2 regions of the Staphylococcus carnosus genome follow, and region 1 is predicted to be linked to the other one. Evidence: predicted binding sites of a transcription regulator. Region 1 holds the regulator's gene; the other holds the start of a gene.
The links. Region 1 encodes NrdR, which represses ribonucleotide reductase genes. Its sites were predicted from a motif close to AACACNATATATNGTGTT; they were not measured.

Region 1 (7,433 bases):
AGAAGCATCAATTCATTTTGAAGTGGATGAAGGAGACTATTTAACAGCAGATATTCTTAAGTTCGGCATTCAAGCTGATGGACATTTTGTTGTCATTAATGCGGAACAAATTAATGACTATCCTGAATTAGTTGAATGGTTAGAGAATGATCAAACAAGAAAACGTGTATATGATGCTAAAAAAACTTATGCTGAAGCGCATCGCCTGAATATCGATATTAAAAATGTTTCATTCGATATTATGTTAGCAAGTTATATATTAGACCCATCAAGAAGTATTGATGATGTTTATTCAGTTGTTCATAATTACGGTCAAAATTACGTGGCTGAAGAAGTAAATATTTACGGTAAAGGACGTAAAAGACAAATACCTGAAGATGAGGTACTTGATACCTATATCGCTTCTATTTTAGATGCAATTTCTGAAAGTACACCAATTATGTATGATCAGCTTGAAGAGTTTAATCAACTTGATTTATTTGAATCATTAGAGCTTCCGCTCGCGCGTATTTTAGGAGAAATGGAAGAACTTGGTATTTATACAGATGTTGATGAACTAAAAGAAATGGAAAAAGAAATTCAAGGTAAATTAGATACCTTGATTACACGTATACATGATGCTGCAGGTGAAGACTTTAATATTAATTCACCTAAACAGTTAGGTGTAGTACTTTTTGAAAATCTCAAATTGCCTGTTATTAAAAAAACAAAAACTGGTTATTCAACTGCTGTAGATGTACTTGAGCAATTACAAGGTGAACATCCTATTATTGATGATATACTCGAATATCGTCAGCTTTCTAAATTACAATCAACGTATATCGAAGGTTTACAAAAAGTAATTCAAAATGACCATCGGATTCATACGCACTTCAATCAAACATTAGCTCAAACCGGAAGATTGTCTTCTGTGGATCCAAATTTACAAAATATACCAGTAAGATTAGAAGAAGGACGCAGAATCCGTAAAGCATTCAAACCGGCAGAACCAGGAAATGTTATCTTGTCAGCTGACTATTCACAAATCGAATTACGCGTGCTTGCGCATATTACTCAAGATGAAAGTATGATAAAGGCATTTAGAGAAGGGCATGATATTCATACGGCAACTGCAATGAAAGTATTCGGTGTAGAACCAGACGAAGTAGATAGTTTAATGCGCAGACAAGCGAAAGCAGTCAACTTTGGTATTGTTTATGGAATCAGTGATTACGGTTTAAGTCAAAGTCTTGGTATTACTAGAAAAGCTGCAAAGCAATTTATTGATGATTATTTAGATAGCTTCCCTGGTGTAAAACAATATATGAGCGATATTGTAAAAGATGCCAAAGCTAAAGGATACGTAGAAACTTTATTACACCGCCGTAGATATATTCCGGATATTACAAGCCGTAATTTTAATCGTAGAAGCTTCGCGGAACGAACAGCTATGAATACACCAATTCAAGGCAGTGCTGCTGATATTATAAAATTAGCCATGGTGAACTTTGATAAAGAAATTAAAAATAAAGATTTTCATGCGCATTTACTTTTACAAGTGCACGATGAGTTGATATTTGAACTTCCTGAAGAAGAAGTAGAAGCATTCAGTGCATTTATTGAAGATATAATGGATAATGCTATAGATTTAGACGTACCATTGCAAGTGGACACAAATTATGGCCCAACATGGTATGATGCAAAATAGAAAGAAGGAATTTGAATGCCGGAATTACCAGAAGTTGAACATGTAAAACGCGGCATTGAACCGTTAGTATTAAATCAACGTATTGAAGAAGTTGAGTTCTCAAATGCTGTCATTAACGGAAAAGAAATTGGAAAAGATACGATTATTAAACAAATAGATTTACCAATGTTTAAATTATATTCAGAAGGATATAAAATTACACGGGTGGAACGAAGAAGTAAATATATCCTTTTTCACATTGAAACAAATGATGATCAAAGGGTATTGGTAAGCCATTTAGGAATGTCAGGCGGGTTCTTTGTTGTTGATACATTAGATGATATTATTGTTCCAAATTATAAAAAACATTGGCATGTCAATTTTAAATTAAGTAATGGTAAACAACTTATTTATTCAGATATACGCCGTTTCGGTGAAATCAAGAATGTAGCAGATTTATCTGCGCATTCTTCTTTTTCCGATATGGCCCCTGAACCATTTGATGAAAATGCCTTTGCTCATTTTAAGCATCAATTAGAAACGAAAACATATCATAAAAAACCAATTAAACAAGTGATTTTAGATCATAAAGTTATCGCAGGATGTGGAAATATATACGCTTGTGAAGCTTTATTTAATGCAAAAATCAATCCTGAACGCAGTGCAGATTCATTAAATGATGATGAACAAAAACGTGTATTTGATGAAGTAGTGAAAGTATTACGTTTGGGTATTGAAAATGGCGGCACAAGTATTTCTTCATATCGCCATGCTGATGGTAAAACAGGTCAAATGCAAAATTACTTGCAAGTATATAAAAAGAAAGTTTGCCCAGTTTGCGGCGGACCGATTCAAACAAAAGTCATTGCGGGCAGAAACACACATTATTGTCCCCAATGCCAAAAATAGTATGAAGGAGTCATTTTATGGGGAAAGTGATAGGATTAACAGGCGGAATTGGTACAGGAAAATCTACTGTATCTAATTTATTGGAAGTTCATGGTTTTAAAATCGTGGATGCAGATGTCGCATCGAGAGAAGCGGTTGAAAAGGGCTCTGAAGGTTTACAACAAATAAAACAAGTATTCGGTGATAAAGCCATTGATCAAAATGGAGAAATGGACCGTAAATATATTGGCGAAATTGTATTTAATGATGCCAAAAAACGTAAAGAACTTAACCAAATTGTACATCCTATTGTCAGAGAAATTATGGATGAACAAAAAGAGCAATATTTAAGCGAAGGTTATAATGTCATTATGGATATACCATTACTATTTGAAAATAATCTTCAAGATACAGTTGATGAAACTTGGTTGGTCTATGCATCTGAAAGCATCCAAGTAGAAAGATTGATGGAACGTAATGACTTGTCTCAAGAAGAGGCAAAAGCAAGAGTTTACAGCCAAATTTCTATTGATAAAAAACGACGCATGGCTGATCATGTAATTGACAACAGAGGTACACTATTAGAATTGAAACAAAATTTAGAACAACTGTTGATGGATGAAGGTTATATCCAACAAGCTGACTATAACCAAGAGGAAGAATAAGTAAGCCTTTTCATTTGTTTTAGCACACTTTAAATTACTTATCATTTACGATAAGTAATTTTTTTGTTTATTTTTGTAAAACGCTTTCATTTTTAAATTATTATGCTATACTGATTCCATAAAGTATAACACATATAAAAACGAGGGGTGCTTTTTATGACAACGAATATTGCAATTAATGGAATGGGACGCATTGGACGTATGGTATTACGTATTGCTTCTAAAAATGATGATTTAAACGTAGTAGCAATTAATGCGAGTTATCCCCCAGAAACAATTGCACATTTAGTAAAATACGATACGACTCATGGTAAATATGATGGTGAGGTAGTACCTACTGAAAATGGTATTCGTATCGATGGTCATGATATTAAATTAGTTTCAGACCGTAATCCAGAAAACTTACCTTGGAAAGATTTAGATATCGATATTGTCATAGAAGCTACAGGTAAATTCAACCATGGCGATAAAGCAATTGCTCATATCAATGCCGGTGCTAAAAAAGTATTATTGACAGGACCTTCAAAAGGCGGACATGTTCAAATGGTTGTTAAAGGCGTAAACAATGATAGCCTTGATGTTGAAGAGTATGACATTTTCAGTAATGCTTCATGTACTACAAACTGCATTGGTCCAGTTGCTAAAGTATTAAATGATAACTTTGGAATTGAAAACGGCCTAATGACAACTGTACATGCTATTACAAATGATCAAAAAAATATTGACAATCCTCATAAAGATTTACGTCGTGCACGTTCATGCAACGAAAGCATCATCCCAACTTCGACAGGTGCTGCGAAAGCACTTAAAGAAGTATTACCAGAATTAGAAGGTAAATTACATGGTATGGCGCTTCGTGTACCAACTAAAAACGTTTCACTAGTTGACTTAGTTGTAGATTTGAAGAAAGATGTAACAGCTGAAGAAGTGAATAAAGCCTTTGAAGATGCAGATTTAGACGGTGTTTTAGCTGTTTCTGACGAACCATTAGTTTCAGTTGACTTCAATACAAATCCTAACTCAGCAATTGTTGATTCAATGTCAACTTTAGTTATGGATGATAAAAAAGTAAAAGTTATTGCATGGTATGACAACGAATGGGGTTATTCAAACCGCGTTGTAGACATTGCAGTACAAATTGGCGAATTATTAAATGCTAAAGAAAAAGCAACAGCATAATTACACATATTCAAATATATTTTCACCAGCTGATTGGAAGTAGGGCTCCAGTCGGCTGGTTTTTTATGTAATAAATCAGAAATGTTTCGCTTTCTTTTGTGTGAAGAAAGATTATAGTATAATAGGCATAATTAATGTGAGAGGTGAAAATGAATGAAATGCCCAAAATGTAATTCGACGCATTCTCGTGTAGTTGATTCCAGACATGCTGACGAAGCAAATGCAATTCGCAGACGCCGGGAATGTGAAAATTGCGGCACACGTTTTACAACATTTGAACATATAGAGATGAGTCCATTGATTGTTGTTAAAAAAGATGGAACACGCGAACAGTTTTTAAGAGAAAAGATTTTAAATGGGCTAGTTCGTTCATGTGAAAAACGTCCGGTCGGTTATCAGCAATTAGAAGATATTACAAATAAAGTTGAATGGCGCTTGCGTGATGAAGGCCAAGCGGAAGTATCTTCACGAGAAATAGGGAAACATGTTATGAATCTACTGATGCATGTCGATCAAGTATCGTATGTACGTTTCGCCTCAGTCTATAAGGAGTTTAAAGATGTTGATCAGTTGCTCGAATCTATGCAAGGTATTTTGCAAGAAAAGAATAAACGGAGTGACAATTAAGTATGTTCAATCAAGATGATTTTGGTATTCGACCGCAAGATCCGTTTAATGTATTTCAACCTGATAAACTTTCAGTTACACAATTAGAAGTATTGAATCGATTGATTACACCTTTAATTGGAACACAAGCCATAGGTGTTTATCATTACTTATCACAATTTGCAAACTCAAGCGTTAATCATTCAACCAGTCATTACGTTATTATGAGCGAATTGAAAATTAATCTTGGGGATTTTCGTGAAGAAATGAATCGGCTTGAAGCTATTGGATTAATTAAAACTTATGTTAAACATGGAAAAGAAAACTCTCATTTTGTGTACGAATTGATTCAACCGCCGACACCTAAGCAATTTTTCAATGATCCTATGCTTTCTGTTTATCTTTATAAAGAAGTGGATAAAAAACGTTTTCAAGAATTAAAACATTATTTTGAGCGACAACAAATGGATTTAAGCAATTATCAAGAAGTGACTCGCAACTTTACTGATGTGTTTAAAGTACCTAATCAAGCTTTTGATGCGATTCAAAAAAATGATATCCCTCAAACTGCTTCTTATAAAGGGATTAATTTAGATAGAGTCCATTTTGATTTTGAAACGCTGTATCAACTATTAAGCAATCATTTTGTCAGTTCAGAAATTGTCGAAGAACAAGCAAAAGGTCTGATTACTCAGCTTGCCGTTTTATATGGTATTACTCCAGAAGGCATGAAAGGGTTGATTTTAAAATCATTAACAAGCGGACAACGCATTTCTTATGAAGAATTAAGAAAACAAGCTCGCTCTTTCTATGCTATAGAACATGAGAATCAATTGCCGGCTTTAGAATCTAAAGTTGATATACAACCTTCTCCAGTGCAAAAACAAGAAGTTGTTGAATTAACCCAAGCCCCGCAAACTCCTGAAGAGTTTGAAAGCTGGTTTGAATTAATGGATTCAACGAGCCCGATTGATATGCTAGCAAGCTGGTCAAAATCCGAACCTACATTGAAACAAAAATATATGATTGAAGATTTGATGGTAAGGGAACAATTGCCGTTCGGTGTTATTAATATATTATTGCAATATGTGATGTTGAATAATGATATGCAGTTGCCGAAATCTTATATTCAAGAAATTGCATCTAATTGGAAAAAGAAAGAATTGGCATCAGCTGAACAAGCGTATCATCACGTAAAAGAAATGAAAAAAGCGGAAAAACAACGTAAAACCAAACAAAACAATAACCAACGCAACTTTAAGAATTATGGTCAGCAAGTTGCATCAAAAGAAATTACTCCAGAATGGCTGATTAGAGGAGATCATAAAAAAAGACGCGGCAAACAAAATAAACCGCAAACCGATTCTGGCGATCAAAGTTTAGCTCAAGATAGAGCGGAGTTTTTAAAACATTTAAATGAAACATGGAAGGAGGATGACGAATGAAGCGGTTCAGTAATATAATGCAGACATCTCCTGATTTTCAAAAGCGATTTGAAAAAATCAAGAAAGATGTTATTAACGATCCAGATGTAAAACAATTTTTAGAAACGCATCAATCAGAATTAACGAATCGAATGATTGATGAAGATTTGAACATTTTACAAGAATACAAAGACCAGCAAAAACATTATGATGGTCATGATTTTGCAGACTGCCCGAATTTTGTTAAAGGGCATGTGCCAGAACTTTATATTGAAAACGACCGTATTAAAATCAAATATTTACCTTGTCCTTGTAAAATTAAACATGATGAAGCTCAACGAGAAGCACATCTTATTACATCACATCATATGCAGCGAGATACATTGAATGCTAAATTAAAAGATATTTATATGGACAAACGTGATAGATTAAATGTTGCGATGGTTGCTGATAAGTTTTGTAAAGATGTAATTGCAGAAAAGGAAAATGTAAAAGGTTTATATCTATATGGATCTTTTGGGACAGGGAAGTCCTTTATTTTAGGCGCAATTGCGAATCAATTGAAATCAAAGAAAATACCTTCAACCATTGTTTATTTACCAGAGTTTATTCGTACTTTAAAAAATGGCTTTAAAGATGGTTCATATGAAAAGAAATTACAACGAATCAGAGAAGCCAACATATTAATGTTAGATGACATTGGTGCAGAAGAAGTGACACCGTGGGTAAGAGATGAAGTCATCGGTCCATTACTTCACTATCGTATGGTGCATGAACTTCCGACATTGTTCAGCTCGAACTTAGATTTTAATGCACTTGAACATCATCTTTCTATTACACGCAACGGTGCAGAAGAGACCAAAGCTGCTAGAATTATGGAGCGTATTAAATCTTTAGCAACACCGTATGAACTTGTTGGAGAGAACTATCGTGACGATTGAAATTTTGAAAAAATGAGTTATAATAAAGATAAATCTGAATTAACGTAAAAAATCGAGGATAAGA
Region 2 (7,433 bases), 910 kb from region 1:
ATCTGGACGTCCGTAATTTGTATAAGGATCGATTGAAATACCACCACGCGGTGTGAATTTTCCCCAGACTTCAATATAGTGAGGATCCATTAAATCGATCAAATCATTCATAATAATATTCATACAATCTTCATGGAAATCGCCGTGGTTTCTGAAACTGAACAGATAAAGTTTTAATGATTTAGATTCTACCATTTTTATATTTGGGATATAAGAAATATAAATTGTCGCAAAATCAGGTTGTCCAGTGATAGGGCAGAGTGATGTGAACTCAGGACAATTAAATTTCACAAAGTAATCTCTTCCTTGATGTTTATTTTCGAATGTTTCTAAAACATCAGGTCTATAATCAAAGTTATACGTATTATTTTGATTTCCTAATAACGTAATATCTTCTAATTCTTCTTTTTTGCGTCCTTCATTTGACACTATTAATTTCCTCCTTTATGTGCACGCGCAGGCTTATTTTTTCGTCCTTGCCGACGTGCTTTTTCAAACATATAATAACTTGCGCTGATAATAATAACGTAACCAAGTGTTGCATATAAATCTGGTGATTCTCCAAAAATAACAATCCCCATAATGGCAGTAAAAATAATAGATGCATAAGTGAATATTGATATATCACGTGCTGGAGCATAACTATAAGCGAGTGTAATACCAATTTGGCCGACTGCTGCAGATAAACCCGCACCAATTAAGTATATAATTTGCATACCTGACATAGGTTCATATGTGAATATTACAAACGGAATTAACGCAACAATCGAGAAGAATGAAAAATAAAACACGATTGTATAAGGTGCTTCACGTGTACTTAATGCACGAACACACGTATAAGCAGCAGCAGCAAAAATTCCTGAGAATAAACCGCCGATTGCAGGTATCATAGCTGATGAGAATTGAGGTTGCACAACAAACAACATTCCGATAATCGCTACTACCATAGCGGTAACTTGATATTTACGTACTTTCTCATGTAAAAAGACCAAACTTAATAAAATTGTCCAGAAAGGATTTAATTTCATTAACGTATCGGCATCGCTTAATAACATATGATCTATGGCATAAATATTTAATAAGACACCGACTAATCCAAGAGTAGAACGGGTAATCAACAAGGGTTGGCTGCTCAATTTACCAAACATGGGTTGTTTATATTTATATAAGAAATATAAAGGAATCAACATTGCAACTAAATTACGTGCTAATGACTTCTGAAAGACAGGTAAATCTCCTGAAAGTCTGAAAAATAGCGACATAAAGCTGAAACCGATTGCTGAAATGAGGATTGCAATGATGCCTTTTATTTTGGGATCCATATTTTCGCCTCTACTTTCTCCAAAACTTAACGTATATCATCTTAGCATAATTCAAATTGACGTGGCTATAAGACCTTGCAATTCTTTCAAAGAATCGATATAATTTAATCGAACATATGTTCTGTTTAGTTGGATGAATTCTTCCTCAATTTGAAATGTTAATACTTATGGATTTTAAAAGAGTTGCATCAAGCCTATCAGACCCATATTTCGAGAAGGCTTGATTTTACAAGAAGTGCATAATTTTTTAAAAAATCAAGGGTAAAACTACAATTATTTATTTTAAGCACTTTTTTTAAAAAAGTTTTGTTCTTGAACGATAGATGTGGCGCTTATTACATCGATTATGACAATTTAAAATAAATTTTTGGACAGTGATTCTCTTTGAAATTACAAAGTGTGTTAGGTATAATGAATCACATAATATAGTATTGAAGAACGAAATCTAACACTATATGTTGTGGTTGAGTTAGAAATCGCTAAATTTAAAATTAACTATTTTAAAGCAATTTCACACTTCATTATTTTGAAAGTACAAAGTAACATTTAAGCGATTAATTCATGATTAAAGTGTAATTAATGGTTGAAAGCAGTTTAAGCTCGTTGGTATTCTTGTAATTGCGTTCAATTTAGAACATGAAAAATTAATAAGCTTACAATCAAGCAGATGTAACTCGTAAATTAAGAAACCACAATATGTAGTGTTATAGAAAAGTGCATTCTAATATCGTAATAAATTGCAAACATGCAGCAGGCACAAGGTCTCATTCATGAAACAACAATAGTAATCAGACAGCTTGTCATGTTTTTTATTTATGGCTTCTGCCTAATCTATGGAGATGAAGAATGGCGCGTTCTTTTTAAGAAAGCGGGTGATTCAATGAAGGTAGTTTATTTCTCATTCACAGGAAACGTAAGACGCTTTATCGCAAGATCAGGATTTGAAAACACCTTAGAGATTACAAATGATAACTGTGCGGAAGTACGCATAGATGAGCCTTATATATTGGTCACTAGTACCATTGGTTTTGGAGAAGTACCAGATGTTGTGCAGACATTCTTGCGACATAACGGCACAATGATCAGAGGAGTAGTTGGAAGCGGTAATCGTAATTGGGGACAAAATTTTGCGAAAGCCAGCGATACAATATCTAAAGATTATATGGTGCCGCTTTTAATGAAATTTGAAGTACAAGGAACAAAAAAAGACGTTGAAGAGTTTAAAGATAAGGTGGGGCATTTTTATGAAGACAATGAACGAAAAGCAATATAATCATATTGAATTAAATAATGAGGTAACAAAGCGTAAAGAAGATGGCTTTTTCAGCTTAGAAAAAGACCAAGAAGCGCTAGCGGTTTATCTTGAAGAGATTAAAGATCACACTATTTATTTCGATAGTGAAATTGAACGTTTGCACTATCTTGTCGATAATGATTTCTATGTAGACGTATTTGCGCAATACAGCGAAGAAGACTTGAAAGAGTTAACAGATTTTGCACGTAGTATTCCTTTCAAATTTGCCAGCTATATGTCTGCAAGTAAATTTTTCAAAGACTATGCACTTAAAACAAATGATAAAAAACAATATTTAGAAGATTATTCACAACACGTAACTATCGTATCACTTTATTTAGCTGATGGTGATAAAGAACAAGCGCGCCAATTTATTTCATCTATGATTGAGCAGCGTTACCAACCTGCTACTCCAACATTTTTAAATGCTGGTCGTGCCCGCCGAGGCGAACTAGTGTCATGTTTCTTATTAGAAGTAGATGATAGTTTGAATTCAATCAACTTTATCGATTCAACAGCAAAACAGTTGAGTAAAATCGGTGGTGGTGTAGCAATCAACCTATCAAAACTTCGTGCACGCGGCGAAGCTATCAAAGGTATCAAAGGTGTTGCCAAAGGTGTATTACCGGTAGCTAAGTCTTTAGAAGGCGGATTCAGTTACGCAGATCAACTTGGTCAAAGACCTGGTGCTGGTGCAGTATATTTGAATATCTTCCATTATGATGTTGAAGAATTCTTAGATACTAAAAAGGTTAATGCTGATGAAGATATCCGTTTATCAACAATCTCTACTGGTTTAATTGTACCTGCTAAATTCTTTGAACTTGCTAAAAACGGTGAAGACTTCTATATGTTTGCACCACATACTGTTTATAACGAATATGGTGTAACATTGGATGATATTGATTTGGATAAATATTACGATGATATGGTTAAAAACCCTAATATTTTAAAACATAAAAAAGATGCACGTGAAATGTTAAATACAATTGCGCAAACACAATTGCAATCAGGTTATCCTTATTTAATGTTTAAAGATAATGCGAACAAAGTACATGCTAACTCTAATATCGGTCAAATTAAAATGAGTAACTTATGTACTGAGATTTTCCAATTACAAGAAACATCAGTTATTAATGATTACGGTATTGAAGATGAAATTAAACGTGATATTTCATGTAACTTAGGTTCATTAAATATTGTAAATGTAATGGAATCCGGTAAATTCAGAGATTCAGTGCATACTGGTATGGATGCTTTAACAGTTGTAAGTGATGAAGCAAATATCCAAAATGCTCCGGGTGTGCGCAAAGCTAATAGTGAGCTGCACTCAGTAGGTCTTGGTGTTATGAATTTGCATGGTTATCTTGCTAAAAATCAAATTGGTTATGAGTCTGAAGAAGCAAAAGATTTTGCGAATATATTCTTTATGACAATGAACTATTATTCAATTGAACGTTCAATGCAAACTGCAAAAGAACGTGGCCAAGCTTATCAAGACTTTGATAAATCAGACTATGCAAGCGGAAAATATTTCGAAAAATATACGCAAGCTGACATTGTTCCTGAATATGAAAAAGTTAAATCTTTATTTGAAGGATTAGAAATTCCGACAGCTGAAGATTGGAAAACATTAGAAAAAGATGTTAAAGAATATGGGTTATACCATGCATATCGCTTAGCGATTGCGCCAACTCAAAGTATTTCTTACGTTCAGAATGCAACAAGTTCAGTTATGCCGATTGTTGATCAAATTGAACGCCGTACTTATGGCAACTCAGAAACATTTTATCCGATGCCATTCTTATCACCGCAAACAATGTGGTATTACAAATCAGCATTTAACACAGATCAAATGCGTTTAATTGATTTAGTAGCAACAATCCAACAACATGTCGATCAAGGAATTTCAACAATTCTATATGTAAATTCAGAAATATCTACACGTGAATTGTCACGTCTATATGTTTATGCGCATCATAAAGGATTAAAATCTCTTTATTATACACGTAATAAGTTATTGAGCGTAGATGAGTGTACAAGCTGCGCAATTTAATCATATAAATATGAACAAGTTGTATTAATAGTAAAAGCGGGACCTTTGCACGATGACAGTAGATGTGTAAATGGTCCCATATTTAAGCACATAAAGAGAAACTAATAAAATTTATAGAAGAATGGAGAATGCACTTTGATGATTGCTGTCAATTGGAACACGCAAGAAGATATGACAAATATGTTTTGGAGACAAAATATTTCCCAAATGTGGGTGGAAACAGAATTTAAAGTCTCTAAAGATATTGCAAGCTGGAAAACTTTAACACCTGAAGAACAAGATACATTTAAAAAAGCATTAGCAGGATTAACTGGATTAGATACTCACCAAGCTGATGATGGTATGCCATTAATTATGCTTCATACTAAAGATTTACGTAAAAAAGCAGTTTATTCATTTATGGCAATGATGGAACAAATTCACGCTAAAAGTTATTCTCATATTTTCACAACATTGCTACCATCTAGTGAAACAAACTATTTATTAGATACATGGGTTCTAGAAGAACCGCATTTGAAGTTTAAATCAGATAAGATTGTCGGCAATTATCATAAACTTTGGGCTAAGGAAGCTTCAGTTTATGATCAATATATTGCACGTGTTTCAAGTGTATTCTTAGAAACATTCTTATTCTATTCTGGATTCTACTATCCTTTATACCTTGCTGGACAAGGCCGTATGACAACATCTGGTGAAATTATCCGTAAAATCTTACTTGATGAGTCTATTCATGGTGTGTTTACTGGTTTAGATGCACAGCACTTACGCAACGAACTTTCTGAAAATGAAAAACAACGTGCTGACCAACATATGTATAAACTTTTAGAAGAGTTATACAAAAATGAAGTATCTTATACTCATAAACTTTACGATGACATCGGTTTAGCAGAAGATGTATTGAATTATGTACGTTATAATGGCAATAAAGCACTTTCAAACTTAGGATTTGAACCATACTTTGAAGAACGTGAATTCAATCCGATTATTGAAAATGCCCTAGATACTTCTACAAAAAACCATGACTTCTTCTCAGTTAAAGGTGATGGCTATACATTAGCTTTAAATGTTGAAGCTTTACAAGATGAAGACTTTATCTTTGATGACGAAAAATAAATAATATAGATTAATCTGAAAAGCGTTGGATCTGACTGAAATGAATTACAGTTAGATTCAACGCTTTTTTATATTTAGAGATTATTTACATTTTGGTAAGCAAAATACATAAAACTTTGCATATTTAATCTTAATTTATGAATGAAAAAATTGAAAATCTAAAAAGCTATTGCCAAAAAATTTTTCCATGATACGATAGATATTAAGTGATAATGATTATCAGTTTCATAACAGTTGAGGGTAATCATATTCAACACAACAGTAGAAAGGACTCAAGCAAATTATGATTATCAGGCAGCTGATGCGTGGACCCGTACTATTCTTTATTTTTATTGTCTTAAGCATCTTATCTTTATTTATAGGCGTCAGCCAACTCGGGTTATCAGATATTTTTCATCTTTCAGCAGAACAGCGTAATATACTTTTTTCAAGTCGTATTCCTCGAACAGTCAGTATTATTATTTCTGGAAGTTCGCTTGCTTTAGCAGGTTTAATTATGCAGCAGATGATGCAGAATAAATTTGTCAGTCCTACTACTGCAGGAACAATGGAGTGGGCGAAACTCGGTATTTTAATTGCACTCGTATTTTTCCCGCATGCACACATTCTAATAAAACTCTTATTTGCAATGTTATTAAGTATTGCAGGAACATTTTTCTTTATGAAGTTGATTCAAATTATCCGCTTCAAAGACGTCATCTTCGTCCCGCTTCTCGGTATCATGATTGGCGGCATTATCTCGAGTCTCACAACTTTTATCGCTTTACGCACCAATGCTGTCCAAAGCATCGGGAACTGGTTGAACGGTAATTTTGCCATTATTACCAGTGGACGTTATGAAATCCTATATCTCAGCATCCCATTGCTCATTGTTACATATACTTTCGCAAACTATTTTACAATCGCTGGAATGGGCAAAGACTTCAGTCATAACTTAGGTGTCAACTATGAACGTATTATGATGTTCGGTCTTACGATTACAGCAACAATGACAGCTTTAGTCGTTGTGACAGTCGGAGCACTACCGTTCTTAGGCTTAATCGTACCAAATATTGTTTCCATCTACCGTGGCGACCATTTGAAACACGCCTTACCGCACACAGTGTTACTTGGCGCGATATTTGTTTTATTTTCAGATATACTCGGAAGATTGATTGTCTACCCATATGAAATCAATATCGGACTCACACTCGGGGTGTTCGGAACATTTATATTCCTAGCCATGTTGTTGAAAGGAAGCCGCAACTATGAAAGCTAATCATCTGACAACAAAATTAACCATACTCATCGCAATCACACTTCTTACAGGCGGACTTTATCTATTTCTCGGAATAGATTGGGATATTTTAGAATATCAACTTCAAAGTCGTGTGCGTAAATTAATTTTAATGATACTAGTCGGAGCTGCAATTGGTACATCTGTCATTATATTCCAAGCGATAACAGTCAATCGGTTGCTGACACCTTCAATGATGGGGTTAGATGCTGTTTACATGTTTATCAAAGTATTGCTCATCTTTGTCTTTGGTGTCCAATCGCTTGTGGTCACTAATTTATATTTAAACTTTACATTAACTTTAGTTGCAATGATATTATTCGCATTACTGCTTTTCCAAGTCATTTTTAAACACGGTAATTTTTCCGTGTA

Region 2: a site for NrdR is predicted at 2,011-2,028, ahead of nrdI (class Ib ribonucleoside-diphosphate reductase assembly flavoprotein NrdI). Genes of this name have one in related genera too.

What each region holds. Positions count from the first base shown of each region.
Region 1 is NZ_UHCT01000001.1:1,260,132-1,267,564, forward strand. It holds gene polA (DNA polymerase I) at 1-1,687, shown strand, start outside; gene mutM (bifunctional DNA-formamidopyrimidine glycosylase/DNA-(apurinic or apyrimidinic site) lyase) at 1,703-2,575, shown strand; gene coaE (dephospho-CoA kinase) at 2,593-3,219, shown strand; gene DYE31_RS06050 (glyceraldehyde-3-phosphate dehydrogenase) at 3,376-4,398, shown strand; gene nrdR (transcriptional regulator NrdR) at 4,552-5,025, shown strand; gene DYE31_RS06060 (replication initiation and membrane attachment family protein) at 5,028-6,449, shown strand; gene dnaI (primosomal protein DnaI) at 6,446-7,369, shown strand.
Region 2 is NZ_UHCT01000001.1:2,172,876-2,180,308, reverse strand. It holds gene queF (preQ(1) synthase) at 1-429, opposite strand, end outside; gene DYE31_RS10605 (DMT family transporter) at 432-1,322, opposite strand; gene nrdI (class Ib ribonucleoside-diphosphate reductase assembly flavoprotein NrdI) at 2,203-2,595, shown strand; gene nrdE (class 1b ribonucleoside-diphosphate reductase subunit alpha) at 2,567-4,672, shown strand; gene nrdF (class 1b ribonucleoside-diphosphate reductase subunit beta) at 4,811-5,785, shown strand; gene DYE31_RS10585 (ABC transporter permease) at 6,087-7,043, shown strand; gene DYE31_RS10580 (iron chelate uptake ABC transporter family permease subunit) at 7,033-7,433, shown strand, end outside.